Regions from separate parts of the Roseibium sp. AWQ4_254 genome, predicted to be linked through region 1. Evidence: predicted binding sites of a transcription regulator. Region 1 holds the regulator's gene; each other region holds the start of a gene.
The links. Region 1 encodes PhoB, which activates phosphate uptake and scavenging genes when phosphate is short. Its sites were predicted from a motif close to TGTCATNNANCTGTCAT; they were not measured.

Region 1 (9,983 bases):
TCCCTGTCGCGGATCGAGCTGAAAGCCCATGTGCGCCCGTCGACGGTTGTGGACCTCACCGAAATCATCCGCCACACAGCCGACGCGCTGTCGCCGCTGGCCCGGGAGATGGCTGTTGAAATCAAGGTGACCCTGCCCGATGACCCGGTCCGGGTGCGCGGTGACCGGGACGAGTTGATCCAGGTTTCGGAAAACCTGATTGAAAACGCGCTCAAATATGGCAGTTCCGGCAAGGTGGTGGATGTGGGCTTGAGCGCGCTTGCCGACGAGCCGGAGGAGCCGGGCTGGGTGCTGTTTGTCAGGGATTATGGCGAGGGTATCCCGCGCGAGCATTTGCCAAGGTTGACGGAGCGGTTCTACCGGGTCGATGTGGAATCCAGCCGGGCCATGAAGGGAACGGGGCTTGGTCTTGCCATTGTCAAACATATCCTGACCCGTCACCGCGCCCGTCTGGATGTGGAAAGCGAGCCCGGCGAAGGAGCTGTATTCCGGGTCAAGTTTCCAGCCCTGGAAAGTGCGGAAGACAAACGTGGGCAAACCGGTGCCTAAAAAATCTGCAGCCAGTGTCGCAATACTGAAACCGGATGGTGTTAGCAGGTAAAAAAACACAGGGTTTCAGGCGGTTAATTAGTGCGCCGGGAAACCGTTTGGCCTGAAGACAATGTGGTGGTCCGGCATAGGCAAGCCGGCACAAGGAGTGTACCGGTGGCGATGGAAATGACGGTTCGCGCCTTCATGGCGGCTATGCTGCTGCTGATGCCGGGGCAGGCCCTGGCCAGGGACCGTGTTCTGATTGTCGGATCATCCACCGTGTTTCCCTTTGCGACCGCAGTTGCAGAAAAAGTCGGTGATAGCGGACTGAAATTCCCGATTGTCGAATCGACCGGTTCCGGTGCTGGCTTCGCGCTGTTCTGTGCAGGGGCTGGCGACGACACACCGGACATCACCAATGCATCCCGCCGCATGAAAAAATCCGAGTTCGAAACCTGCAAGGCCAATGGGGTCACGCCGGTGGAAGTTGAAATCGGCTATGATGGCATTGTTCTGGCCAATTCTTTGAGCGGCCCGGATTTTTCCGTCACCGTTGAGCAGCTTTATGAAGCTCTGGCGGAGAAGCTGTCCGTGGATGGTATGATCGCAGCCAATCCGAATGTCAGCTGGGCGGATATTGATGCGGCTCTGCCGGACGAGAAAATCGAAGTTCTTGGGCCGCCGCCGACATCCGGCACGCGGGATGCTTTTGAAGAGCTGGTGATGGAGGTTGGTTGTGAGGCCCATGGCGGCATGCCGCAAGAGGGGCTGTGCACCAGGATCCGCAAGGATGGCAGTTTTTTTGAATCAGGCGAAAATGATGATCTGATCGTTGGCGCCCTGGAAGCCAGCCCGGAACGGGTGGGTATTTTCGGCTATTCTTTCCTGGATCAGAATGCCGACCAGATCCGGGGTCTGGGGGTCAACGGCATCAAACCGACCTTCGAAAACATCGCTACGGGGGTCTACCCGGTGTCCCGGCCGCTGTTCTTCTATATCAAGAAAGAGCATGTGGGCCGCATTCCTGGCATTGAAGACTATGTGTCCGCGTTCACCGCCGAAGAGGCCTGGGGAGATGAGGGCTATCTGGCGGACAAGGGGCTGATCCCACTGGCCAGGGAAATTCGTCAGGAGCAGGCGAAAAACGTTCTGGCGCTGACCGAACTGCAATTTTAGCGCAAGCCCCAGTTTATTGGATTTTCCTTTCGCACTCTGACAATCAGAAATGGCGAGGCTAAAGGCAAAGCGATTTGAAGCCATGCGTCCGCGGCGCGCTGCAGGGTTTTTTTATTTGAACCTGATCTGAGTCCTGAAAACGAAGCGGGTGCGCTGTTGAAAGACGTTATGAGAAATCTGGCGGCTTGAAACCAGAGATACCGGGCTGCTTTTGAAACGGATAGGCGTCAAATCCGCAGTGGCAGTCTCGCTGGCGAGTTGGAATGCCGCGCCGCAGAAAATGCTGAGACAATACGGTTGCAAAAAGAAAAAGTATAAATAAGTCAGTATTTTACATTGTCATAAAACAGATAAATAACTGTCATAGAACTCACATCCATGGGGCCTAGGGTCCCGGCATCGCCCGCGCATTCTGGCGCGGGGTGATCATCTACAAACCTTGACATTCAAAGGGAGTGGTCAAGTGAAATTTACGACCCTCGTTAGCGCAACCGCCCTGGCTGTTGCTTCCACTGCATTCGTAGGCACAGCCCAGGCTCGCGACCAGGTTCAGGTTGCCGGTTCTTCCACGGTTCTGCCGTACGCTTCCATCGTTGCCGAAGCTTTTGGCGAAAACACCGACTTCCCGACACCGGTTGTTGAGTCCGGCGGTTCTTCTGCTGGCCTGAAGCGCTTCTGTGAAGGTGTTGGCGAAAACACCATCGACGTTGCAAACGCTTCCCGCAAAATCCGCGAAAAAGAAATCAAGGCATGTGCGGCCAATGGTGTGAAAGACATCATGGAAGTGCGCATCGGCTATGACGGGATCGTTTTCGCGTCTCAAAAAGACGGCCCGGCTTTTGTTGCTTTCACGCCGTCTGACATCTTCAACGCTCTTGGCGCCAAGGTGCTGAAAGACGGCAAGGTTGTCGACAACCCCTACACCAAGTGGTCCGAGTTCAACGCCGACCTTCCGGACGCTGAAATCGACGCCTTCATCCCGGGCACCAAGCACGGCACCCGTGAAGTCTTCGAAGAGAAGGTCCTGGCTGTTGGCTGTGAAGCAACTGGCGCTCTGAAAGCCATGATGGATGCCGGCATGTCCGAAGATGACGCTGAAGATGCTTGCATCGCAGTGCGTAAAGACGGCAAGTCCGTGGACATCGACGGCGACTACACCGAAACCCTGGCCCGTATCGACACCAACCCGAACGGCATCGGCGTTTTCGGTCTGGCGTTCTACGAGAACAACACCGACAAGCTGAAAGTCGCAACGATGGATGGGATCGCTCCGTCCACCGAGACCATCGCTTCCGGTGAATATCCGGTTTCCCGTCCGCTCTTCTTCTACGTCAAGAAGGCACATATCGGCGTGATCCCGGGCCTGAAAGAATACGCTCAGTTCTTCGTTTCTGACGAAATCGCTGGCCCGGACGGTCCTCTGGCTCAGTACGGCCTCGTTTCCGACCCGGAACTGGCTGCGACTCAGGCTGCTGTTGCTGCTGAAGAAACCATGAAGTAATCAGCCGTCCGGCTGATTGTGAGGGGCGGCCGTGATCGCCGCCCCTTTTTCTTTTTGTACTTTCTAAAAATTCCGGGGGAGCAAATGCCTTTGTTCTGGCTCATCTTGACCGTGCTCATCATCGCTGCGGTGGGGTACGTTCTTGGGCGGTCGCGGGCCCTGTCCAGTGCCGGGGGAGAGCTGTCGGCTCTGCATTCCCTACCGTCCTACTACGGCACGAACGTCGCGATGAAGGCTGCCGTTCCCGCCTTGTTGCTCCTTGTCGCCTGGCTGCTCGTGCAGCCGATCTACGTGAACAGCTCCATTTCCGGCATGATCCCGGAAAGCGCCATTCAGGAAGGCTCGTCCCGGGGTCTGGTGCTGGCTGAGGTCCGCCGGACCGCGCGCGGCCTCGACAATGCGGTCGCGATTGGCGCCATGGATGAAGACTTCGCGCGCAATGCCCGCGCCGACTTCACTGACGTCACCACCCGCCTCAAGGATGCGGGCCAGATTGTGACCTCCCAGGTCACCCAGCCGGTTCTGCGCGCCGCGCAAAGTTTCCGCGTGATGAACGCCACCGGCAATCTGATGATGACTGTTGCCATTCTATTGGTCTCCCTGGCCGGGGCAGCCTTTGGCCTGCGCGAGACCAATGCTGACTTCCGGGCGCGAAATGTGGTCGAGCAGGGTATCAAGGCACTGCTGATTGCAGCGGCCTCGATAGCCATCCTGACCACGATCGGCATCGTGTTGTCGCTGGTGTTCAACACCGCCGAGTTCTTTCGTCTTTATCCGGCCACGGACTTCTTCTTCGGCACGACCTGGTCGCCAAGCTTCTCCGGCCGGGGCAGCTCGTCTGAGTTGGGCATCGTGCCGCTGCTCTGGGGCACGTTCTACATCTCGCTGGTTGCCCTTGTGGTGGCAGTGCCGATCGGCCTCTTCGCCGCCGTCTATCTGTCGGAATATGCCGGTCCGAAAGTTCGGGCCGTTGCCAAGCCTCTTCTGGAGGTTCTGGCGGGTATCCCGACCATTGTGTACGGTCTCTTCGCCCTTCTGACCGTCGGGCCGCTGCTGATGTCCATCTTCGGGGAAAACGGCCTTGGCATCATGCAGGCCGGGACCGCCGTCATGACGGCCGGTCTGGTCATGGGCATCATGCTCATTCCCTTTGTCAGCTCGCTGTCCGATGACATCATCAACGCGGTGCCCCAGGCCATGCGGGACGGGTCCTACGGTCTGGGCGCGACCAAGTCGGAAACCGTGCGCCAGGTGATCCTGCCTGCCGCGCTTCCGGGCATTGTCGGCGCCATCCTGCTGGCAGCGTCGCGCGCCATCGGTGAAACCATGATTGTGGTGCTCGGGGCAGGGGCAGCCGCACGGCTCAGCCTGAACCCGTTCGAAGCCATGACAACGGTGACTGCCAAAATCGTCAGCCAGCTGACCGGGGATGCGGATTTTGCTTCGCCCGTTGCGCTTGTTGCCTTTGCGTTGGGCATGACGCTGTTCGTGATTACGCTTGGTCTTAATATTGTCGCGCTTTACATCGTGCGCAAATACCGGGAGCAGTATGACTGATGACCGATACAACTCTTCCTCCCGAAGCGGGCGAAACCACTTCGGCCGCGCCGCGCCAGCCCAAGTCGCTTTATGCGCTGGATGATCTTACTCGCAAGCGCAATGCAGCGGAAAAACGGTTCCAGGCCTACGGTATTGCCGCCATCGTGATCGGGCTGTTCTTCCTGGTGGTTCTGGCCTTTGCCATCATCTCCCAGGGCATTCCGGCCTTCTCGCGCACGGTTGTTGAAGTGAAGTTTACCGTGACGCAGGAGCAGTATGAAGCAGCGGAAAAGCAGCTCTTCAAGACGAAAGCCTATGAGCAACTTTTCCTGAACGCCCTGACCGCCCAGCTGAAGGACAGTGGCATCGAAGCAGCGGTTGAACCGGCAGCCATCGGCCGCATTGTCGGCAAGCCGGGCAATACAATCCGTTCCTTTTACCGGGAAAATGAAGACAAGCTCGGCGAGCCAGTCGACTTCAAGCTGGCCGCTTCGTCCCGGGTGGATGGCTATATCAATGGCCGGATCACGCGCGACAACATGACCGACAGCCGGTTCCTGAAGTCGTCGGATCTGGACATTGTTGACCATCTGGTCGATGCGGGCGTCCTCAAGAGCGTCTTCAACTGGCAGTTCGTGACCGGTGCGGATGCCGGGGTGGACAATCCGGGTGCTGCTGGCATTGGGGCGTCCGTGGTCGGTTCCTTCTTTATGATGCTGGTCGTGCTGTTCCTGTCCCTGCCCATCGGCGTTGCCGCCTCCATCTATCTGGAAGAGTTTGCACCGCAGAACCGGTTCACCGATCTGATCGAGGTGAATATTTCCAACCTGGCTGCCGTGCCGTCCATCGTGTTCGGCATTCTGGGCCTGGCCGTGTTCATCCAGTTCATGCATCTGCCGCAATCGGCCCCGCTGGTCGGTGGGCTGGTGCTGACGCTGATGACCCTGCCGACCATCATCATCTCCACACGGGCGTCCTTGAAAGCGGTGCCGCCGAGCATCCGGGATGCGGCGCTGGGCGTCGGAGCGTCCAAGATGCAGGCCATCTTCCACCATGTGCTGCCACTGGCCATGCCGGGCATTTTGACCGGCACCATCATTGGTCTGGCCCAGGCTCTTGGGGAGACCGCGCCGCTGCTGCTGATCGGGATGGTCGGCTTTGTGGCCCGTGGGTATCCGGACGGGCTCGTCTCCGGCTTCATGGACCCGAACTCCGCCATGCCGGCCCAGATCTACACCTGGGCGGCCCGGGCCGACTATGCCTTTTACGAGAAGGCCTGGGGCGGGATTATTGTGCTCCTGATTTTCCTTCTTTCCATGAACATTCTCGCAATCATCCTGCGCCGCAGGTTTGAGCGCCGCTGGTAAGGATTGATCCGATGAACGAGATGCCGACGATTGAACAGGCGAAAGAGATGACCGACAGCAAGATTTCCGCCAACAAGGTCCAGGTCTATTACGGCGACACCCATGCCATCAAAGACGTGGATATTGAAATCCAGCCGCGTTCCGTTACGGCCTTCATTGGCCCGTCCGGCTGTGGCAAGTCGACCTTCCTGCGCACCTTGAATCGCATGAACGACACCATAGATATCTGTCGTGTCGAAGGCTCCATCAAGATTGACGGCGAAGACATTTACGATCCGAAGGTCGATCCGGTGCAGCTGCGGGCCAAGGTGGGCATGGTGTTCCAGAAGCCGAACCCGTTCCCGAAGTCGATTTACGACAATATTGCCTATGGTCCGCGGATCCACGGCCTGTCCCGCAACAAGGCGGAACTGGACGATATCGTGGCCTCGAGCCTTCAGAAGGCCGGCCTTTGGGAAGAAGTCAAGAACCGGCTGGATGAGCCGGGAACAGGCATGTCCGGCGGACAGCAGCAGCGTCTGTGCATTGCGCGCGCAATTGCCGTCAGCCCGGAAGTGATCCTGATGGATGAACCATGTTCGGCACTTGATCCCATTGCTACGGCAAAGGTTGAGGAACTGATCGACGAGCTGCGCGAAAACTACACGATCGTGATCGTGACCCACTCCATGCAGCAGGCGGCCCGTGTCTCTCAGCGCACCGCGTTTTTCCACCTGGGAATTCTGGTTGAGGAAGGTCAGACAGAAGACATCTTTACCAACCCACAGGACAAACGCACGCAGGATTACATCACCGGACGCTTTGGCTAAGCGTATTTGCGAAATCTGAAGGGGACACAGGATGTCTGAACATACAGTCTCGGCTTATGACGAGGAACTGACTGCCATGGCCGGCAAAGTCGCCGAGATGGGCGGCCTTGCAGAACGGGCGTTCGCGGATGCGGTGCATGCGCTGGTCAACCAGGATCTTGATCTGGCCAAGGCTACCATTTCCGGCGATGAACGCCTGGATGGGTTGCATCAGGACGTGGAGATGAAGCTGATCGAGATGATCGCCCGCCGCCAGCCCATGGGGCAGGACCTGCGCGAGATCACTGCCGCCAGCCGCATCGCCAATGACCTGGAGCGGGTGGGCGACCTGGCCAAGAACGTGGCCAAGCGTGTGATTGCCATCGATAGCAATCTCCAGTCCAAAAAGCTGGCCATCGGGGTCGAGCACATGACCGAGCTGGCCCTGTCCCAGCTCAAGCAGGTGCTTGACGCCTATACGCGGCGCGATGCCGAGGCGGCGCGCCGGGTGCAGGAAGGGGACGCGGAAGTCGACGCGATCTATACTTCCCTTTTCCGGGAATTGCTCACCTACATGATGGAAGACCCGCGGGTGATCACCCAATGTGTCCATTTGCTGTTCTGCGCCAAGAACATCGAGCGGATCGGGGATCACGCGACCAATATTGCGGAGAATGTCTTCTTCATGGTCACAGGCGAGCGTCTGCCGGAAGAGCGGGAAAAGCTCGACGAAACGACCAGCGCATAAACCTCTGCAAAAAACAGTGCGCAATTTCCGGCCGGCGCCTGGGCGCCGGCCGCCTAGACGGAGCAAGAACGAATGCCGAAGGTCCTCATCGTTGAAGACGAAGAACCGCTCAGCCTTCTCTTGAGATACAATCTGGAAGCGGAAGGATATCAGGTGGATTCCTGTGTCCGGGGCGATGAGGCGGAAATCCGCCTGCGGGAAAGCCTGCCGGATCTGCTGCTTCTGGACTGGATGCTGCCGGGCCTGTCCGGCATTGAACTGTGCCGCCGCCTACGCACCCGCGAGGACACCGAGCGCCTGCCGGTTATCATGCTGACGGCGCGGGGCGAGGAAGCGGAGCGGATCCGCGGCCTGTCGACCGGGGCAGATGACTATGTGGTCAAGCCGTTCTCCGTGCCGGAGCTGATGGCGCGGGTCCGTGCGATCCTGCGCCGGGCCAGCCCGGAAGTGGTCTCCACGATGTTGCGTTCCGGCGATATTGAACTGGACCGGGAAACCCACCGGGTCCGGCGCAATACCAAGGAAATCCACCTGGGCCCGACCGAGTTCCGCCTGCTGGAGTTCCTGATGACGTCGCCTGGGCGGGTGTTTTCCCGCGAGCAGCTTCTGGACGGTGTCTGGGGTCATGATGTCTATGTGGACGAGCGCACGGTTGATGTGCATGTGGGCCGTCTGCGCAAAGCCCTCAACAGGGGCAAGGCCAAGGACCCGATCCGCACGGTCCGCGGCGCGGGCTACGCCTTCAACGATCAGTTTTCAGCCGTCGGCTGATATCAACCTCACCAAACAGGACCCTATTCGACCGTGACATGAGAGCGTTCCGCAAGGAACGGGTCACAGGGTGATGTGCGGCTTCGTCCAAGACGCGCGACACGGCGGAACGCTCTCGTGTCGTAGCTTAAGGTGGCTCCTACCAACCTCAATAGATAGGAACCGATCTGACCGTGTTTGGGGACTGTTCGTCAAGGAGCAGGTTGCAGGGCGATATGGTTTATCGTTCAAAACTTGGGACGCAGCTGAACAGTCCTCAAACGCGGCCTCGGTGGCCTGCTCCGGCCCGCCGGACTGCGTTGCGCCGCTTGAACGGCCAACCAGGCCGTCCTGCGTGCCTCTCCTTGCCGGTGAACTTGCCCCCTCCAATAGGGACCTTTTGGGTGAGGTTGGCATGGGGCCTGGTAGGTGCTGGAAAATAAAAGCACGCTTCAAACTGAAAAGCCCGCCAAAATAGCGGGCTTTTCTCGTTTGAAAGAAGGTGGGGCGTCAGCCGGCCTTCGCAATCACTTTGCGGTCGCGGCGGCGGTCGGCGACCGGCTGGTAGGCGATCTTGCAGTGATGGGTGCAATAGGGAACACCGGCTTCGGACTGGCGGCCGCAGAAGTAGAAGTCGTCCGTCGCCGGGTCGCCGATCGGCCATTTGCAGGTGCGCTCGGTCAGCGTCAGGATCGTGGCACGCTGGGAAATCGGCACCACCAGTTCGGCCACCGGCTCTGGCTTGATCTCTGCAACGGGCGCAGGGGCTGTATCCGCCTTGAGCGCCGTCGCCCCAATTGTTTGCGGCGGCTGCTGGGCCGGCTTCTTCGGAGCTGAGCTGGTGTTGGTGTTGCTGGCGGTTGCAGAGCGCGGCCGACGGGGCTTGGTGCTTGCGCTTGAGGTCTTTGCCCGCCCGGACAGGCCAAGCCGGTGAACCTTGCCGATCACGGCATTCCGGGTGACGCCTCCAAGCTCGCCAGCGATCTGGCTTGCGCTCAAGCCGTCACCCCAAAGTTTCTTGAGGAGTTCAACCCGTTCGTTTGTCCAACTCATTGCCCGCACCTTTTATTGCGGCCTCTGCGGCCATTAACCCCGTATTAAGCATGCTGGTGCATGCCTAAGTGTGGCATATCTAGTATCTTCGAGTGATTTGCCTTACGAGATGTCGTGTCTGATTGGTCACAGATTACAATAACGTTAATTTGTGAGGCAACCATTGGGCCCAAACCAGTTGGGGATGAAGGGACTTTTCCCCAAGTATGGCGAGGGTATTGAGAATTTTACGAATTCTGTTCCGGTGACTCTACGTATGCGGCCTGGCCGCAGGCCCATTGACAGATAATGGGGCGGCCAGTGTATAACGGAACCGCAACGTGCCGCCTCTCAGGGGCGGCACGTTGCGTTTTGGCCTTGTGCAGGTCTGACGGTGTGCGCGTGCACCGCAGCCAGCCTGCCGGAGCTGAAATCCCTGAAAACCGCCAGTCCCTGCCACACTCGACAGCGCGGGGACGGCCATGGAGTTGAATGAGGTTATGTCCGCGACCGCACTGTTTGGGAATTACGCAAGATCATCCCTGAGCTTT
Region 2 (9,983 bases), on a different contig from region 1:
CGACGATCATGCAGAAGCGGCAATGGATGCCGAGTTCGCCGAAGACGAAGACATCAGACGTGCTGCTCTCGGCTTTATTTCCGATGCCTGGGCCGAAGCCATTGCCAACGGGGTGGATGCGGACGCTGTCGCCCATGCTGCCATGTTCACCGCCCTTGCCGACCTTGTCGCAGCATACGGGGAAGATGCCGTCGCCAAGCTGGCTGAAGGTCTGCCGGACCGGATCCTCCAGGGCGACTACACGGTCAACCGGGTGCTGCAATAGTCGAGGCAGACTGACAACAAGATGCAATGAGGCTGGGTCACCGGCCTTTTTGCTTCAATGCGTCCAGATGCCGGAAGCATGGCTGCTGCCATACACAGCCAGTTTTATATAAATGATCACACCGAACAGAATCAGGACCGCACCGGCAATGTGGTTGGCCCGGTCCAGCCAGCGTTCGTCAATCCTGGCCTTGAAATAGGTTACCACCGCCGATACCCCGACCCACCAGGATGTTGCTCCGCATGCAACGCCAGCGACCATCATCAGCGAGCCGAGATGGTCGCCATGGACCGGGCGAAAATCCCCCAGCACCCCGAAGATCGCAGCAAAGGCGAAAATCGTTCCCGGATTGGTGACTGCCATGAAGAATGCGGCTGTTGCGTCGGTCAAAAAGCCATGGTCGCGGCCATTGCCCTGCGCATCCAGATGAGTATGGGTGTGCCAGATCTTGAGCCCGAACACGATCAGCAGCGCACCGCCCGCAAACTCGATCAGGCTGAGCTGGCCTTCGACAAAATTGGTGATGGCAGACACACCAAAGATCGCAACAATGGCAAAGAGCGTATCAGCCAGAACGGCGCCCAGACCAACAAACACCCCGTGGTTGAAGCCACCGCGCGCAGCGTTCTGAATTGCCATGACATTGACCGGCCCCACCGGAGCGGTTGTGAGAATGCCGACGAAATATCCGATCAGCACATATTCCAAAACGGTCACAGCCGGCCCTTCTCGCTCATCCTTGACCGGGAAATTCCTCTCTCCCGGTTCCAACCCTGCCATGAATTGTTTAAGGAATGACCCTGTGGGGCATACCGATGAGCGGAAACAGTGTTCAGGAGTTCACGATGGGACGGACGATTTTGGCGGTGGCTCTGGTGCTCGGCCTTTGCACGGAGGTGGCAACTGCAAAGACCGTTACCATACAGACCATTCCCATCGCTCCCCAGGACACGACCCAGGCGCCGCCGATCCCCGATGCACATCTGAGCGGCCCGCAGACCGAGGCCGATCCGGCGCAAACGGAACCCGGGGACGGGCCCAGCGCAAACGGTTCGGCCCGGCAGGCCGAGGACCCAGCCCCGCCGCCGGTTCTTTACAACACGTCGATGCTGCCGAAGCCGGTGGCCCGCATGCATGCACAACTGACAGAAGCCGCCCTGTCCGGCAGCATGGACCGGCTGCGCATGGTGCTGGAAAGCAATGAATTGCCGCCCACCCTGTCCTTTGGAGACACCGGCGACCCCATCGATTTCCTGAAATCCAGTTCCGGCGATGGCGAGGGCTTCGAGATCCTGGCGATCCTGGCGGATGTGCTTGATGCAGGTTTTCTCCATGTCGATGCCGGCACCCCTCAGGAAATGTATGTCTGGCCCTATTTCGCCCGCTATCCCCTGTCCAGCCTGCGCCCGGACCAGAAGGTGGAAATGTTCCGGATCATCACAGCCGGGGATTTTGCGGAGATGGAAGAATTCGGTGCCTGGACGTTCTACCGGGTCGGAATTGGCCCGGATGGCACCCTGCATTATTTTGTCGCCGGGGATTAGGAAAGCCCCCCGACGGACCAGCGCGTCTTTGCTCCTGCACGCCCCCGCAGCCGCGCAACAGCACAGAATCTCCCCCTTTCAGGGAGCCTTGTGGAGCTCCGCATAGTCGGCATAGCCCCGGTAAAGCGGTCTTGCCTCCAGTCTGCAGCCGGTCCGGTCCGCCAACTCGCGCAATTCCTCTTCCAGACCGGCCCGTGGCGTTACATGGAAGGATCTCAGCCAAGCAAAGAGCAGTTTGCGGAACCAGCCGGGCAGACCTTTCTGCTGACCGAAATCAACCACATGGATTCGTCCGCCCGTTGCAAGCCGGGCGGCCCCTGCCGCCAGCGCCTCGCGCCAGATCGGGATCATCGACAAGGTGTAGGAATAAAACACCCGGTCAAAGGCAACGACACCGGTTGCCTTGGCCGACGTGGCCTCCGGGTCGGCCGCATCGCCTTCGATCAAGGTGATCTGGTCGCTCAACCCGGCCTTGGCGATGTTCTTTTCCGCCGTTTCCAGCATGTGCCTGGAAATATCCAGACCGACGAAGCGCACATCGGGATGTCTTTTCGCCGCTGCAATCAGGTTGCGCCCGGTGCCGCAGCCCAGCTCCAAAACAACCCCCTGGCGGGGCGGGTCCAGCCGGGCAATCAGATGGTCCCGTCCCAGAAGATAATATTTACGCGTGAAATCATAGACATGGCGCTGATGGCGATAGACAGCGTCCATCAGCTTTGCCGTTTCAACCGCTCCCGTCATGCCTTGTCCCGTACCGCGTCTCAGCCGTTAAACACATAAAGGTGGAAACCACCATAGATGGAGGAGCGGTCCTGACGGCCAAGCTCCAGGCTTTCCTCTTCCTCATAGGTCCAGCGGTCCAGGATCTCGTCGGCCACACGGCCGGGCAGCAAGGTCGGCTCAGCAGCGGTGCGGAACACCACCCGTGCGCCCGGGCGGGCCGTGCGGGTGATTTCAGACCAGAGAGCGTTGAGCTGATGATCGGTCATCCAGTCCTGGGCATCGAGCAGCACATAAGCGTCCAGAGATCCCTCATCGACGGACTGGAGATGTTCGGTGAAGTTCCGGTTCAGAACCCGCACCCGACTGGCCCGTTCGCGGATCTCTTCAAAATGATCGCGCTTCAGATAGGGCGGCAGCGGGCCGGATTCCCCGGTGGTTTCTTGAGTCTTGGGCGCATAGCCCCGGCCAAAGGCCTGCCAGGCGAAATAGTTGTCCTTCATGGAAAAGTCGCAGGCGAGTTTCTCCAGCCGTTCCTTGAGCACCGCGGACATATTTCCGTCCGCATTGGCGGACACGAGCGCGTCATACTGCGCTGGCGGAATGCCGAGGCCATAAAGAGACATTTTCTTTGACGTCGCCCAGCGCACCAGGCGCTTGTCGAAGAGCGGCGCCAAGGCGCTGTCGAAGAAGCTGCGCTGTTCTTCCAGGGACCGGGTCTTGACCATATGTTTCGGATCGATCCCGTAAAGGCGGGCGACCAGATGGCCAACCCCGATGCAATAGCCGAGCAGTCCGTGATGGTAGAGATCGCGGGAGAACAGGGTGATGCGCTTGCGGCCCCAATTGGCCAGATCCCGGCCTTCCCAGTAGGCAATCGTCTCTGGATCGAGATTGTCTTTCAAAAACCGGTTATAGGCGGCCACATTGGCCTTTTCATCGGCTTCACCGAAGAACCGGTAGAAGGTTTCGTAATTGGGGAAGTGCTTGGCAGCGGCCAGTTTGAGGCGGCCCAGCGCCACATGGGCCCGGTTCAGGTCAACGGCGGTGATCTCGGCCGGGTTGGCGGTGAGATAGGACATCACATTGCAGCCGCCGGACGCGATCGCAATCATTTTGGACTCGGGTGTCAGCCGCAAGGCCCGCATGTCCACATCCGGATCTTCCCAGATCTGTGGATAGACAAGCCCCTTGAAAGCGAAGGTGAAGAGGCGCTCCAAGATCCCTTCCCGGGATGTTGCCTCCGAACGGTGCACCGCATTCTTGAGACGTTTCTTCGAAGCTGTGAGCGTGCTCTGCGCCATTACTTTCTCCCGAGTCATCGCGCGACTGAATTGCCCTGCGATACGGCAAGCAGACGACAATTTGGTGACGCTGACAGGAAAAACTGCGCTTATCCGGATAATAAAAACCCCCGCAAGTTGCGGGGGCTGTTCGTGCTGCGGACGGGTCCGGTCCTTTAGCGGGTAATGACCACGAAATCCGTGCCCAGTCCCGTATTGCGCTTGTAACTGCGGTCAGTCACCGTCAGCGATGTGCCGGGGGTCAGCATCCGGGACAGGTCAACCGCCACTTTTGCGGAGATCTCAAGCCGGTTCAAAACGTCCTCGGCTGTGCCGCCGCGCTCCCCTTCCGCCGACACCGCAATCCACTCGACTGTTGTATCGCCCTGCTCAAAGCCAAGCGCGGTGAAGACATGGGTGCCGATTTCCTGATCGATGTCCTTGATGGTGACTGGAGCGGAATAAATGTCCCGGAACTTCCGGCGCACACGCAGCATCGCGTTTTGAGGCTTTTCATAGCCGGCTTCGGCAAAAAGGCGCGCGGTCAGCCCATCTGTGATGTTGCCGGTGACCGGCAGCTCGGCACCTTCCTGATAAAGGCGGATGGCAGCCCGGGTCTTGCGGCCCGCAACACCGTCCACTGGACCGGCCTCATAGCCGAGCTTGTTCAACAGCCGCTGCAGCACCTTCACCTTGTTGGGCGGCTTTTGCGGCGTAATGATCATTCGCAGCGGACGGTCGAAATGGGGATTGTCCGGCTGGGCAACTGTCAGCGGCGCCTGGAGCGCGGCCGGGCGGATGGCCCCGCGCAGGGCCGGGTCCGACTCAATTGTCTTGCCGGACAGGCTCGCCACCTCCGTGGCTGGCGCATAGGGCTGAGGCAATGCGGGGCTGCGCACACTTTGCGGCGCCGCCTCGCCCTTTGTCACAACCACCTGCACGCCCCGCTCCGTCATGGAATAGAGCGACTTGGCAAAGGGGCGCGGCAGACGGATGCAGCCATGGGAGGCCGGATAGCCGGGCAGTTTGCCCACATGAAGCGCCACACCCGACCAGGTCAGGCGCTGCATGAACGGCATCGGCGCATTGTCATAGAGATTGGAGAAATGCTTGCGGCGCTTTTCCAGGATCGAAAACACCCCGGTCGGCGTACTGTGACCGCGCTTGCCGGAGGAAATCGGCGACACTTCAATCAGATCCAGTCCCCGGTACACCCGGATGTTCTGCTCTTTCAGCGACACCAGCATATGAAGCGGCGCTTCGGACGCTTGCTCGGCGCCGGTCTCAGGCGCTGTATCGCGCGCCGAAGCAGCGGTGACAACGGCCATGGACATGGCCGCGGCGGTGAAAAGCCGGCCAGCCGGACCGGTGCGCATTATATGAAACATTCCAAACAACATCCCGGAGCTCCCCAACGCAAAACCCAAAAGCTCAACGAAAACCCTTTACCCAAGGGAACTATGACCTGTAACGATTTGAGATCAGGTTAGGAAACACGGTTACCCATTTGTTTCCAGACCTGACCGCCCATCCAGCTTGACATCCTAGCCAGCCGGCCACTGTCATTCACATCACAAATTGTTTGGATCCGTCACAACACGCCCGACGATCCAGCATGCCGAGCCCCGTAGGCGGATCGCACCCCGTCTTCTGACTTTGAAAACGCTACGTCAGGTTACTTTTTGGACACACCATCTTGAAAAATCACCGCTTCGCCTTCGGACGGGGCCGTCAGCTCGCCCTCCCACATCACCTGATGACCGCGCACAATCGTGCCCACGGGCCAGCCGGTAACGTCCTTGCCGTCATAGGGGGTCCAGCCGCATTTGGAAGCGATCCATTCGTTGCGGATAGTCTCTGTCCGTTTCATGTCAACAACCGTGAAATCGGCGTCATAGCCAACGGCAATCCGGCCCTTGCGCGCAGGCTGGAACAGGCGGGCCGGGCCTGCGCTGGTCATGTCCACGAACCTCGCGAGGCTCAAGCGCCCCTTGTTCACATGATCCAGCATGACCGGCACCAGGGTCTGCACCCCGGTCATGCCGGAGGGCGATGCGGGATAAGGCTTCTGCTTTTCTTCCAGAAGATGCGGCGCGTGATCGGATCCGAAAATGTCCAGAATGCCCTGTTCCAGGCCCCACCACAGTTTTTCCGAATGCCGGGGCGCACGCACAGGAGGGTTCATCTGCACCAGGGTCCCGAGGCGCTTGTAAGCCTCGTCCGTCAGGGTCAGGTGGTGGGGGGTCACTTCAATGGAGGCCACGTCCTTGTGAGCGATCAGATAGTCGACCTCTTCGGCGGTGGACAGGTGCAGGATATGGATCTTCGCCCCCGTTTCCCGGGCAATGCCGACCAGGCGCTGGGTGCATTGCAGGGCCGCGATCTCGTCGCGCCAGACCGGATGGGAGCTTGGGTCCCCCTCGATCCGCTCGCCCTGGCGCGCCCGCAGCCGGAACTCGTCTTCGGAATGAAAGGCCGCCCGGCGCCGGGTCGCCGACAGGATGTCGCGCACGCCCTGGTCATCTTCCACCAGAAGGTCCCCGGTCGACGAGCCCATGAAGACCTTGATGCCTGCCGCCGCAGGCAGGCGTTCCAGTTCGGGAATGTCTTTCACATTGTCCCGGGTGCCACCGACCCAGAAGGCAAAATCGCAATGCATGCGGTGGTGGCCGCGCCTGACCTTGTCCGCCAGTGCGCTTTCCGACGTGGTCAGCGGATTGGTGTTCGGCATTTCAAAGACCGCCGTCACCCCACCCATGACGGCCGCGCGCGAGCCTGATTCCAGATCTTCCTTGTGGTCCAGCCCAGGCTCGCGGAAATGCACCTGAGTGTCCATGACACCGGGCAGAACATGCAGCCCGGTGCACTCAATCACCCGCTCCGCCTGGGGGCCCTCAAAAGTGCCGATCCCGGCAATCCGCCCGTCACGGATGGCCACATCACGCTGGCCCTCACCATCCTGATTGACGACGGTTCCGCCTTTCAGGATCAGGTCATAGGTCTCGCTCATGGGCTTCCTCCGGCTTCGGCTGGGTCAGGGGTGAGTATGCTTCCGGGCTTATACGCGGGCTGCCCGCAAAGGACCAGATCCGTCTTCAGAAATCCCGGCCTTGCCCTCCTGTCCCAAAACACTTATTTCGCCGGTCAAGACCTGCGTCCTCTGAGCCCATAAGGAGCGCCCCCTTGACCGCCACCAAGACCGACGCCAAGACCGTTGACCTGACCGACCGTGCCTTGATCCGCGTTGCCGGGGATGAGGCCCATCATTTCCTGCAGAACCTGGTGACGGCCGATCTGGAGGAGACGGACAGAACAGGCGCTTCTTCTGCAGCTCTCTTGACGCCCCAGGGCAAGATCCTGTTCGATTTCCTGATTTACAACACCGGGGACGGCTATCTGCTAGACGCGCCTGCGGCCATCGCGGCAGATCTTCTAAAACGGCTGAGCTTCTACCGGCTGCGGGCCAAGGTTGATCTGGCGCTGGAAGCCCCTGAGATGACCGTGTTCGCGCTCTGGGACGGCGCAGCAGAAGCGCCCGGCGCACGCGTTGATTTGCCCGATCCGCGCTTGCCTGCGCTCGGACGGCGCGTGGTCGGTCCGGCGGATCTGTTTGCTCAGTCTTCAGGCGCAGATACACTCCCCCTTGCAGCCTATGACAGGCACCGGATTGCCCTCGGCGTGCCCGAGGGCCTGAAGGACTATGTCTATTCCGACCTCTTTCCCCATGATGTCGACCTCGACCAGCTGGGCGGTGTCTCCTTCACCAAGGGCTGTTATGTCGGCCAGGAAGTGGTCTCTCGGGTGCACCACCGGGGCACCGCCCGCAAGCGGTTCTTGAAAGCGGCCGCAAAAAGCGCCCTGCCGGAGATGGGAACCCCCGTGACGGCGGATGGCAAGGCCATCGGCGCGATCGGCTCGTCGGCTGTCACCGGAGACAGCGCCCTTGCGCTGGCGGTGGTGCGGCTTGACAAGGCGGCTCAGGCCAAGGAAAACGGCACCCCTCTTGACTGCGGCGGCGTGGAGATTCAGGTCAGCATCCCCGATTGGGCGGCGTTTACCTGGCCTGAGACGGCCGCAGCGGACGGATAGTGCCACTCACGACATTCAGGACCGATGCCCACAGCCCGCCCCGATCAGCCTCCCCGCGCCTGGCAACGCATGTTGTCCGGCAGGCGTCTTAATCTGCTGGATCCCTCGCCCCTGGATGTGGAGATCTCCGACATTGCCCACGGGCTTGCCCGGGTGGCCCGCTGGAACGGGCAGACCAATGGCGACCATGCCTTTTCTGTTGCCGAACATTCCCTGATTGTCGAAGACATTGCCCTTAAGCTGAAACCGGACCTGCCCGCCCATTGGCGTCTGGCGGTGCTTTTGCATGATGCCCCCGAATATGTGATCGGCGACATGATCTCGCCGTTCAAGGCGGTGATCGGTGAAGCCTACAAGGCCGTTGAAGGGCGCCTTCAGGCTGCCGTTCATGTGCGCTTCGGCCTGCCCGCGGAGATCCCACAGACCGTGAAGAAGCTGGCCAAGCGGGCCGATATCATCTGTGCCTATTTTGAAGCGGTTGAACTGGCCGGCTTCGATGATATGGAAGCCGCCAAGATTTTTGGCCGCCCCAGAGGCTTTCAATCGGACAGCACGGGAAAGCTGCGCTATGGATTGAAACCGCTTCCCGTCGCCAAAGCTCAGGAGCTGTTTCTGGAGCGCTTCCATGCGCTGGAAACCTTGCGTGAGCGCGAAACAGCTCGCGGGAGCAAACGTGCAAAGGCGTGACTTTGCGGACAAAGGCCCTAATTTGGTGAATTTGAAATGTGCTTCATGTTCGCAGCAACTTCCGGAGCGGGTTTCAAATTCGAAAACCACACTAGAAACATAACCTTGCTTGTCACCTCCTTGACTCTGAAGTTCGTTCGGAGCGTGCCGGGACATGAGACGAACTTCAGAGTCAGGTGACTAGTTTTATGGACACAAACGAAACCGGTTCCGCCATGCTGCACGTGTGTTCTCTTTCCAAACTGAACGAAACGGTCGCCCGGACCGGGGCGAAATCCGTTGTCACATTGATCAATGCGGAAATGGCAGTGTCCACCCCGGCAGGTGTGGATCCCGGCCGGCACCTGTTTCTGGCCTTCAATGACATCGTGGAGCCAATCGCCAATCTGACCCCGCCCAACGAGACCCATGTTCAGGCGCTGATCGACTTTGCCGGTGCCTGGGACCGGAAAGCGCCGCTGGTGATCCATTGCTGGGCGGGTATCAGCCGCTCCACCGCCGGGGCCTATGTGGCCGCCTGTGCCCTGACGCCCGATTCGGATGAGTACCGGCTGGCCGCCTTGCTGCGCGAGCGGTCCCCGTCGGCCACCCCCAATGCACGGATCGTGGCCATGGCCGACAAGCTGCTGGGCCGCAACGGGCGCATGATCGATGCCATCCGGGGCATCGGCCGGGGGGCAAACGCCTTTGAAGGCACGCCTTTCATCATGCCGCTCGACTGACGACAGCGCTGCGATCCTGAAACGGAGATGCGGGGCTGCGCCCCTTTTTCCGGGCTGGACTGGACAGCCTTATGGCTGTGGCCAGACCGGCCCAGACCCATTCCGGCACCTTGCGTTAAGTTTTCTTTAAAGAAATACCCAAGTAAAGCCTTCGTGATCAGAGATCGAACCACCACAAGATTAACCATAATTTTCGGGCTTTTAGAAAAAAACCGGCGAATACAGGCCAATCACAACTCCATTAACGGACTTTCAAGGTTAAGCAGACATTCTCAATTCAAGCACGCCCGTTGACAGGGCGTTAGCACTCACCGCCAAGCCCATCGCGGCGGTGTGGAACGAGTTGGAGTTGGCTGCGTATGTTTGGCCCAAGACCCCGCACCAGAAAGCGGTTTACTTCTGCTGTGAAACACAAAGACGGCCCGGCCCGTGCCCGCATGCGCCGGTTAAAACACGTGCTTCTGGCGAGCCCTGTTGTCTTTTTCGGCATTGGCGGCACCATCGGAAATCAGGACATCTTTGCCCTGATCAACGCGCGAAACGACACGCCGCGCTGGATGATGGCGCTTGAACCGGCCAATTTCACCTCCAAGATCGCCCCCAAACTGGAGTTGGGCACCCCGGCCGTGCCGGACTATACCAATACCCCTGTTCTGACGCTGACTTCTGCGGA
Region 3 (9,983 bases), on a different contig from region 1:
TTGAGCAACGCCCGGCTGAGCTGCTCCAGCACGAGGGCCTGTTCCCTCGGATTGACAGCGCGCAGATAAGCATTGATCCCGGCCGAAATCGCGTTGCGGCGATTGATCTTCCGCTCGTCCCAGTCCGGCACCTCCCGGATGATCAGAGCCTGGGTCAGCCCCACCCAGCCATCAAAATCCGACGGGTCCAGATTGAGCAGCATCACGAAACTTTTTTTTGCAACGTCCCCTTGCCAGCGCCGCAAAGCCTCCTCGCCCCCCTGGCGCAGAGCGCCGATGGAGGTTCCCCGCGGCCCGCGCCGATGGGCGATGCGTGCGGCAAATGTCTTGGCGTCTTCAAGCTCGTCCGCCGTCAGGAATGTCAGGTCTGCCTTCCGGTCGGCCACAATATCGGCGGATGGTGCCCGCACTTCCACCACCCGGCCGGCAACGGCCCCCGCAAAGCTCTGCAGCGAGCCGAAATCCGACTTCAAAAAGCACCAGCCAGCGGATGTGTTGAAGGTAAAGGCCCGGCATTTTTCGTCCTTGAGACAGGCCGATTTGCAGCCCTCAAGGTCGACCTCCTTGACTGTCTGGTAGTCGCTGCCAAAAAAATCAGCGTCCTCAATGGTGACGATTTTGCGGTCCTGCGCCCGCACCTCGGCCGCCTGAAATGTGGCACTGCCAAAGGCAAGAGCACTGGCTGCAACGGCTAGAAGCGTTTCGCGCGCCAAAAGCGGTTTCACGGAAAAAATCGGGGTGAAGAGATTGAAAATATGCAGCAAGGTCTGCCTCCCGGACCAGGAACTGCACATATGAACGCACTGGCACGTGACAATTGCAAGGCGGTTTTGTGCAGGTTTTATGCAACTTTGTCACAATAAGAGCGCGTCACTCCCGCCATGATTGGTCTACCAACGAGAGCCTAAAACCGCAGTGAAGAGGTCAACACTCCGCACTGCCCCAACACCGCGTTTGATCTTCTCACGCTCCTGTCGAACAGTATTTTCAACTCAAAAAGCCGATCCTGAGCGCTTTTGACAATTTCAGCGTATCGCGTCATTGAGCAGTTGTTGCACTTGCAAAACATCTTCAAGAACAGAAGAAAATACGCCCTCCAGCGGCATTCCTGATCCATCATGAGCACCGAATTGTACAATAGCATTAGCTTTCGGATTGTGAATTACCGAATTTGGCGGAGACACCTCAAAGACACATTGCGCTGAAACATAAACAGGCCGCTCATCGAGCATGCGCAGCTTCACCAGTGGAGCGGCAGCGGCAAACCGCTCAACAAGCGCCTCAAGAGGCTCTCGGCTGAAACTTTGCTGCGACTCCGACTGAATCATCACTTTGTCCCCCGGTTCATAAAAGAAAACCGTTGGCCGGATCCGAATTAAGCTATGAGCTGGAATTGTTTTTGATGATCCATCAAGCAATTGAAAAGCAACAAACATCTCTTCCCCCTATTGAAAGACTATTTGTTCACATGTGTATTTTGAAGGACAATTCTATTCCTCAAAAACGCTGAAATGCGATTGAATTATAAGTAAATAAATTTGAAAAGATATCTTTCAAGCCTAGCTTGATTCGATCAGCACCGCACATTTACCCGGTCCGGGAGACAAGTTCCTCGATCAAGGAGGCCACTTCCAGGGCGGCTTTGCTTGTGGGGGCTTCTTCGGTCACGGCAAAGCCCTTGCCCATGGCGGCTGCAAACACGGTGCGGTTGCCCAGGCGGGTGGTCAGGGTGTCATAGCCGGATTCGACAATTGCGTCGGTCATTTCCGCCGTCAGCGATGCCCGCGGCGGCACACGGTTGAGCACCAGCAGGGCTGGCGTGCTTTCCCGGGAGGCCAGTTCGATGGTCTGGGAGGTCGCCCACAGATCAACCGGCGTCGGCTGCACCGGAACGATGACATAATCTGCCGCATCAATCGCCGGTTTGGCGTCCGTGTCGGTTTTCGGGGGGGTGTCGACCACCACATAGCCATGGGATCTGGCCAGGGACCGGGCTTCCCGCCGGGCGCCCCAGCCCGATGCGGTGCGGAACTCCAGACCGGTCTCATCCTCGCCAAGGCTGCGTTCACGGGCTTCGTACCATGTTCCGAGGGAGCCTTGCGGATCCACATCCAAAATGGCAACAGGCTCGCCGGACTGGCGGGCAAGGGCAACAGCCAGATGGGCCGCCAGCGTTGTTTTGCCGGACCCGCCTTTTTGCTGGGCCACCGTCAAGATTCGACCGGACATCGCATACCTCCGTTTATGCGACCTTATATTGCGACGTCCTTTTTCGCAGCGCAACAAGACATTGCTGTCAAACCCGGAATTAAATCCCGTTACGTCACTTAAATTTCGACCGGTCTGATCAGAAGCCCAGCCCTTGTGACTACCGGCCTCCCAGGGCGTAATAGACATTCCAGGACGGCCGCCCGGTCACCGGCATGCCGAATTTGGCTTCCGCCTTGCGGATGCCGGCGCGCGTGGCCGGGCCGACCTTGCCGTCTGCCTCCCCCACATCAAACCCATTCTTGTTGAGCAGCTTCTGCAGATCCAGCCTTTGGGCGCGGGACAGGCCCGGATTATCGGTCGGCCAGGGCGTCTGGAAAGGTTTGCCGCCGGCAACCAGCTCTGACAGAAGCGCAATGGCCAGCCCGTAAGACGTTGAGGCGTTATAGGAGCGCAGGGCGTTGAAATTACGGGTCACGAGAAAGGCGGGCCCATTCGCACCGGCCGGACGGATCAGGGCCGCCTCGGTCTTGCCGGACACGCGTCCCCCATCCAGCTTGCGCAGGCCCCGTTTGCCCCAGGTGGACAGGGAGGCCCGTTTCTTCAGTCCGCTCGGCCCTTTGTAGCCGCCTGGAACCTTGACTTCATACCCCCAGGCGCGGCTGTCGCGCCAGCCGGCATTTTTCAGAAAGTTGGCGGTCGAGGCCAGCGCATCGGGAACGGAGTTGACCAGATCCTTGCGTCCGTCGCCGTCAAAATCCACCGCCAGACTGTTATAGGTGCTGGGCATGAACTGGGTCTGACCGAAGGCCCCGGCCCAGGAGCCCTGAAAATCGGACACGGGCACATCCCCGCGCGACGCGATTTGCAGGGTCTTGATCAGTTCGCCCCTGAAATATTTCTGGCGGCGCTTGCCCGCACACACCAGATTGGCCAAGGCATGGGGCGTATAAAAATCCCCCTTGAACTGGCCGTAATCGCTTTCAATGCCCCAGACCGCCAGAACCACGTGGCGGTTAACGCCGTAGCGTTTTTCGATCGCTGACAGGGTTCTGCGGTGTTTTTTCAGATTTTTGGCACCATCCTGGATGCGCTGCGCGTCCACTAGAAAGGCCATATAGTCCCAGATCTCGGTCTTGTATTCCGGCTGGGAGGAGGAAAAGCGGATTACCTTTTCATCATAAGAGGCGCCGGACAGCATCCGCTCGGCAATGTTGACGCGCACGCCTGCGGCGACCGCCTGTTGTTTCAGCTTGGCAACACAGCTCTCAATGGCCAGTGCCGGTGCGCCAGAGACAAGCAAACCCAGCGCCGACCCCAACCCCACCCCGGTCAGAAAATTCCAAACACCCAACCGCATTGTCCGAATCCCCTCTTTGTCCTCGCCCGGACACGACCACGCTACCTTCATGGAAATACGGCAGAAACCGCAAGAGGCAAGTTATCAAGAGGAAGAGACAAAAACCGGCCGCATATGGGCCGGTTTTTCCATTTCAGGGCCGTGCTTCCAGGCCGCCTAGCGGCCTTCAATCAGCTTGCGGCGCAGCCATCCGGACAGATTGTCCATCATGATGACGACAATCACCACGAGGAGGATGATGTAGAGGGTGTTTTCCCAGTCCTGCCGGGTCCTCATGGTTTCAAGAAGCTTCAGGCCGATACCACCGGCCCCCAGGGCCCCGATCACCGTGGCCGAGCGGGTGTTGGATTCCAGATAATAGAGCAGCTGGGACAGGAACAGCGGAAGGATCTGCGGAAACACCCCGAAGCGGTATTTTTGAACCGGAGACGCCCCGGTCGCCTGGATGCCTTCAATCTGCTTGCGGTCCACATTCTCGATGGATTCGGAAAACAGCTTGCCGAACGTGCCTGTGTCCGTAAAGAAGATCGCGAAAATACCCGACAGCGGTCCAAGGCCGAAGGCGCGGATGAAGATCAGCGACCAGATCAGCGTATCAATCCCGCGCAGGAAGTCGAACAGGCGGCGGATGGCGAACCGGACCGCTCCGGACGGATTGACATTGCGGGCCGCTGCGAAGGCAAGCGGCAGCGCCAGAATACCGGCGATCAGCGTGCCCACGAGCGCCATAATGACCGTCTGCAGCAGCGCATAGAACACATCCCCGTGCTGCCAGTCCGCGTTGTTCCAGAACTCACTGAGAATAAACTCCCAGTTCGGCAGATCCGGATTGATCCTGTCGCCGGAAAAGGCCAGCCCGGCCAGCTGGGAGAAGGAATAGGCATTCAGGGGGGACTGAAAATCAAACCAGAAATTCTCCCAGCCAATGAAATACCGGTGCACCTCGATCTTGTTCTTGGTGATCCAGATCCGGGCATAAAGGCTCGGGCGCATATCGACCTGCGCCTTGCTGGCCCGCAGCCAGGACGGTGGATTTTCGCCCAGATAACGCGGCGGCACGCCCTTTTCATAGGTCACACGATACGGCTGATCGTCCCCGGCCTTGAAAAAGTCCACCTGATCCTTGCCCACCTCCACATAGCCGATGGCGCCAAGGTCAATGCGCGTGTCACCGCCTTCTTCCTGCACCCATCCGGGGAGCGTTTTATAGGCGGCGCGGCGGCTGCCTTCCAGATTGGCCTGGAAATGATCGTCCTTCAATCTCTTGAAGACGTGGATCTTGTAGGCATAGGAATCGAGCACAAACAGGCCGACCATGTTGGTCCGGGTCTTCGCAATGACATTGTAAACGTCGAAGGAGAAGAAACAGGTGACCAGATAGCCAAGCACCAGGACCGCCACCCCGGCGGGCAGCAGGCGGCGGGAGAGCGGCCGGTCGATCACGCCGGGAAACCGGCTATCGATGTCGGCCATCTGCGCGGGAGTAAGAAGAGACATCTGATCGCCTTTCAGAGCAAGCCGGCTTTGCCGATAAACGCCTTGCGGATCCACCCGGACAGATAGTCGATGCCGGTGATCGCACAGACGAGCAGAACGATGATGGCGGTCACATCGGCCCCGTAGTTCCAGTCCACCACCTTTTTCAGTTCCGCCCCCAGGCCCCCTGCCCCCACGAAGCCCAGGATCGCTGAGGCCCTGACATTGATTTCAAGGCGCAGCAGCGTATAGGATAGAAAATTCGGAATGACCTGGGGCACGATGGCAAAGCGGATCTGCTGCATCCAGGACGCCCCTGCCGACTTCATGCCTTCCATCGGCTTCATGTCCGCATTTTCGTTGCATTCGGAAAACAGCTTGCCGAGCGCGCCGATGGTGTGAAAGGCAACAGCCGCCACAGCAGCCACGGCGGTCGGCCCCAGGGCAAGCACAAGCACCAGGGCCAGCACCAGCTCGGGAAAGGCGCGGGTCACGTCCATCAGGCGCCGCATCCAGAACACGACAAATCGGTTGGAGACCAGATTGCGGCTGGCCACAAAGCTCAGGGTGCCGCCCAGAACAAAGCCGATCAGTGTCGCCAGGATCGCGATGTTCACGGTCTCGACCAGATACGGGAAATAATGGGCCAGAAGGCCGAACCAGGACCATCCTGCATCGAATGTGTCGACCAGCAGATCCCGGGGATAGTCGAAAAAGCTCGCCAGACCGTTGGAGAAGCTCCCGGAATTGGCCTCATCTGCAACCATGAGGCCGCCGATGATGATGATCACACAGACACCAATCAGAAGGGCCGTATAGAGATTTCGGCTCCGGGCCATCTTGCCACAGGCCTCATCGATGGTCTGCAGTTGGGGATGGTCGGACAAGAGGGAGTGTGCGGTCACAGCGGGTCCTTTTCAGCCGGTTGGAGCGGCTTTGCGCGAGGCTGTGGAGCGCCTCAGCGGCTCAAGGCAGGTAAAAGGGGCGGCTCCGGGCCGCCCCTTTCTCAAAAGAAGAAATTAGTTCTTCTTGTTTTCGATCTTTGCCTTACGAGCGGCAATGATGGTGTCGTAGAAGCCAGGCTTGACTTCGACATACTGTTTGATTTCACCGGCAGCGACATTGTACATGCACTCAGGATCGTCCTTGTCGAAGGAGAGCATGGACGCCTTGATCTTGTCCTTGACGTCTTGCGGCAGGGAGGAACGCAGCACGATCGGGCCGTTCGGGATCAGCGGCGAGCGCCAGATTTCACGGATCTGGGACATGTCGAGCATGCCTTTGTCGACCATTTTGCGAAGGTTGCCGGAGGAAAAGCCTTCGTCCCAGTCGCCCACACCGGAAGACCAGGTCACGCCACCGTCCACGTCACCGTTCAGGACAGCCAGGACGTTCTGCTCGTGGCCACCGGAGAACTGTGTGGAGCTGAAATAGGTGTCCGGGTCAATGCCCATTTTTTCGAAGGACACGGACGGAACCAGGTAACCGGACGTGGAATTCGGATCGGCATAGCCCAGCTTCTTGCCTTTCATGTCATCGAGGCTTTCGATGTTGCTGTCGGCAAGGGCGACCATGATGGAGTGGTAGCCGGTGGACCCGTCAACCTGCTCGGTGGTCACGATCGGCTCGACCAGGTTCGGGTCGGCCAGGTAAAGAGATGAATAGCCGGACGCGCCCAGCTCGGCATAGTCCAGGTTGCCGCCCTTCAGGCCTTCCAGCGTGCCGGCATAATCAGCAGCCGGGAACAGTTTGACCGGAACACCGAGCAGTTTTTCAAAACGCTTGGCCAGGCACTCGTTGCTGCGCAGGCGGTCCGCCTCGTTTTCACCGCCCAGGATACCGATACGGAATTCCTCGATGTCTGCGGCGTTGGCAACGGACACATTGACGGCGTTCAGGGCGAACACGCTGACGGCGGCAGCCGCAACGATTTTGGAAAAGATCTTCATGAATTGACACTCCAAGAGGGTCTGTTTCGGATGACATTTGAGAGGATGAGCAAGCGGATCAAACCGTTGCGGCCGCCGGGGTCATCGCTCCGGCGGATTGCGTTGCGCCGGTCCCGCCGGCGTCGATTGCAGTTGAGGTCGCGGCCTCGTTGAAACTTTCGTCGGCCCCGTAGATTTCGCGGGCCGCATCAGTGGTCAGCTCTTCCGGCGGGCCATCGAACACCATGTGCCCGTCGCGCATGCCGATGACCCGGTCGCAATAGGTGCGCGCCGTGTCGAGCGTGTGCAGGTTGCAGATCACCACCTTGTTGTCGCGCTCATGGATTTCGCGCAGCGCGTCCATGACAATCTTCGCATTCATGGGATCGAGCGAGGCAATCGGCTCATCGGCCAGGATCATATGCGGGTCCTGCATCAGCGCCCGGGCAATCGCCACGCGTTGCTGCTGGCCGCCGGACAGTTCCTCGGCCCGTTTGGTCGCTTCCTGGGCAATGCCGAGACGGTCCAGATTGATCAGCGCCAGCGCCCGCTCTTCCCGGGAAAACAGTTTCAACAGGGAGGGAAGCGTTCCGTGCATGTTCAACCGGCCGAGCATCACATTGGTGACCACGTCGAGCCGGGGCACCAGATTGAACTGCTGGAAAACCATGGCGCAGTCGCGCTGCCAGCGGCGCATCATCCCGCCTTTCAGGCTCAAAATGTCCCGCCCCTCAAAGAGGATCTGCCCGGATGTGGCCGGGGTGAGCCGGTTGATCATGCGCAAGAGGGTGGACTTGCCCGCACCAGAGCGGCCAATGATGCCCACCATCTGCGGCTGGTCGATGGTGAAACTCACCTTGTGCACCGCAGTCCGGGCCCCGAAGGTCTTGGTCACATCCTGAAACTGAATCACGCGAGCCCTGCCCCATGAATGTTGAAATGCAGGGCGACAAGAGCCATTTCAGGATTACAATTGCATGACAGGTTTTTGACTTTAAGGTCAAAGATTTATGTCACTTCGGTGACATCTTGAGCTTGATCTTTAGCGGACCGTGCGAAGACAGCGGAAGAACGTCGCGTTGACAACCTTTTTACGGTGTCACATCCGGTGCCGGACTTGCCTGAAATTCAGGCACCGCATCTGGAAAAATTTCCAGAGCATTACATTCAAGAGTTTTGGCGTTGACACCACTCCCGCAAAAGGAGTGCCGCAGCGTTACAAAAACGTCATCAAACCGTCACCCAGACCACCCGCCCGCAGGCTAAAACCCGGTCCCGGTTCAAGTCCCTCCCCCAAAAATCCAGATGGAGTCCCGATGTCCGCCCCCACGCAAAAACAGGCCCTCTCCGAAGCCCCGACGATTCACCCGGACGCCAAGGTGCTCAATTGCGAGATCGGGGCCTGGACAGAAGTCGGAGCCCACACCCAGATGCGCGAAAGCCAGATGGGCAATTATTCCTATATCGTTCAGGAGGGGGACGTGGTCTGGAGCACCATCGGCAAATTCTGCTCCATTGCCCGCCGGGTGCGCCTCAATCCCGGCAACCACGCCACCTGGCGCGCCTCACAGCACCATTTCACCTACCGGGCGGCGGCCTATGGCCTGGGCGAAGACGACGCGGACTTCTTCCAGTGGCGCAAGGATGACTGGGTAACCCTCGGTCATGATGTGTGGATCGGGCACAATGTGACGGTGCTGGCCGGTGTCACCATCGGCACCGGGGCAATTGTTGCGGCCGGGGCGGTCGTCTCCAAGGATGTGGCGCCCTATACTGTGGTCGGCGGGGTCGCCGCCAAGCCGATCAAGCGCCGCTTCAGCGAAGCCCAGGAAGAGGCCCTTATGGAAATCTGCTGGTGGGACTGGAGCCACGATCATCTGAAAGAACGCCTGCCGGACTTCCGCAACCTGACGATTGATGCTTTTATCGAAAAATACCGGTAGCAGACGGCCCCCGAGCCGGCTGTCTGTTTTACCGGCTCCCTCTCGCCGGAGTGTTCAGCCGATGGCTCCCCTCACCCGCCTGATCCTTTATGTACGTGACCCGGATCTGAGTGTCGCCTTTTATTGCCGGCATTTTGGCTACGAGAGGCAGTCTGATCCGGAAGACCGGCTGACGGAACTGGTTCCCCCGCCCGGGGGCGGTGCGCGACTGTTGCTGCACAAGGCTGCCAAATCACAGAAACTTGGGCAAACTGCTGTCAAGCTCGTCTTCGACGTCTGCGATGTCGCAGCCTTTTGCGAGACAGCCGGACAGAACGGGCTGACCTTCGGGTCTTTACACAAGGCTGATGGATATGTCTTTGCCAATGCCAAGGACCCGGATGGCAATTCCATTCAAGTGTCCAGCCGGGCGTTCAAATAAGCCGTGCTCCCGGCACTCCGCATCTTTCCCTTGCACAACCGGCTCCGGTTTCACTGTGGTTGATCTGGTGCGTGTCGTGTTCAAATGGTTTCAAACCGTTTTGTCTTTTGCGTTGAAATTACTGATTTCAGGCAGCGAAAGGCAAAACCGCTTTATCGCGACACGCTATAATCTGCCGTCATGATCACCGAGTGTGCTGTTCTACCCGCCAGTCTCGGCCCGTCCTTGCGCAGGTGGCGGGTGCTGAACTGCGTCAAGCAGCAAGTGCTGGCCGCCGAACTCGGCGTATCTCAAAGCCGGATTTCAAGATGGGAAAGCGGGCATGGGGCTCCGGATCAGAACTGTGCTGCGAAAATCGCCTGGCTCTTGCGCGCCCGGCCACAAAGCGCATCGGACCGGGCACTGCTCGACCTTGTGACCAAGTCTTCATCGCCAGTGCATCTGGTCTGTGACCTCACCCACAGGCTGCTGGCGGCCTCGCCTGCCCGCGCCGCGCAGTGGCATGTGGGTGTTCCGGATCTTCTGGGCAAACCTCTGTGGCGCTTTGCCTCTGAAGGTATCCGGGCCGCAGAGCACCAATTGCAGGACCTGGGCTGGTTCGAGCCGGACAGCCCGGACATTGTCTACCGGACCGAACGGGCGGAATT

Region 2: a site for PhoB is predicted at 3,887-3,903, ahead of ACXAIC_RS12255 (BtaA family protein). Genes of this name have one in related genera too.
Region 3: a site for PhoB is predicted at 7,939-7,955, ahead of phnC (phosphonate ABC transporter ATP-binding protein). Genes of this name have one in related genera too.

Annotation. Positions count from the first base shown of each region.
Region 1 is NZ_JBSWYH010000026.1:48,986-58,968, forward strand. Features, by position in the region: gene ACXAIC_RS18960 (ATP-binding protein) at 1-549, shown strand, start outside; gene ACXAIC_RS18965 (substrate-binding domain-containing protein) at 712-1,707, shown strand; gene ACXAIC_RS18970 (substrate-binding domain-containing protein) at 2,171-3,208, shown strand; gene pstC (phosphate ABC transporter permease subunit PstC) at 3,293-4,765, shown strand; gene pstA (phosphate ABC transporter permease PstA) at 4,765-6,114, shown strand; gene pstB (phosphate ABC transporter ATP-binding protein PstB) at 6,126-6,923, shown strand; gene phoU (phosphate signaling complex protein PhoU) at 6,955-7,650, shown strand; gene phoB (phosphate regulon transcriptional regulator PhoB) at 7,723-8,421, shown strand; gene ACXAIC_RS19000 (GcrA family cell cycle regulator) at 8,911-9,453, opposite strand; gene ACXAIC_RS19005 (acetylornithine transaminase) at 9,933-9,983, shown strand, end outside.
Region 2 is NZ_JBSWYH010000014.1:930-10,912, forward strand. Features, by position in the region: gene ACXAIC_RS12235 (hypothetical protein) at 1-265, shown strand, start outside; gene ACXAIC_RS12240 (LysE family translocator) at 320-982, opposite strand; gene ACXAIC_RS12245 (hypothetical protein) at 1,111-1,809, shown strand; gene ACXAIC_RS12250 (SAM-dependent methyltransferase) at 1,888-2,550, opposite strand; gene ACXAIC_RS12255 (BtaA family protein) at 2,571-3,833, opposite strand; gene ACXAIC_RS12260 (L,D-transpeptidase) at 3,989-5,200, opposite strand; gene ACXAIC_RS12265 (dihydroorotase) at 5,488-6,822, opposite strand; gene ygfZ (CAF17-like 4Fe-4S cluster assembly/insertion protein YgfZ) at 6,996-7,901, shown strand; gene ACXAIC_RS12275 (YfbR-like 5'-deoxynucleotidase) at 7,926-8,588, shown strand; gene ACXAIC_RS12280 (tyrosine phosphatase family protein) at 8,804-9,310, shown strand; gene ACXAIC_RS12285 (cell wall hydrolase) at 9,715-9,983, shown strand, end outside.
Region 3 is NZ_JBSWYH010000013.1:62,493-72,475, reverse strand. Features, by position in the region: gene ACXAIC_RS11855 (alpha-2-macroglobulin family protein) at 1-764, opposite strand, end outside; gene ACXAIC_RS11850 (hypothetical protein) at 1,026-1,436, opposite strand; gene parA (ParA family partition ATPase) at 1,588-2,229, opposite strand; gene ACXAIC_RS11840 (lytic murein transglycosylase) at 2,369-3,568, opposite strand; gene phnE (phosphonate ABC transporter, permease protein PhnE) at 3,725-5,065, opposite strand; gene phnE (phosphonate ABC transporter, permease protein PhnE) at 5,077-5,949, opposite strand; gene phnD (phosphonate ABC transporter substrate-binding protein) at 6,064-6,993, opposite strand; gene phnC (phosphonate ABC transporter ATP-binding protein) at 7,052-7,885, opposite strand; gene ACXAIC_RS11815 (DapH/DapD/GlmU-related protein) at 8,289-8,915, shown strand; gene ACXAIC_RS11810 (VOC family protein) at 8,977-9,336, shown strand; gene ACXAIC_RS11805 (helix-turn-helix domain-containing protein) at 9,517-9,983, shown strand, end outside.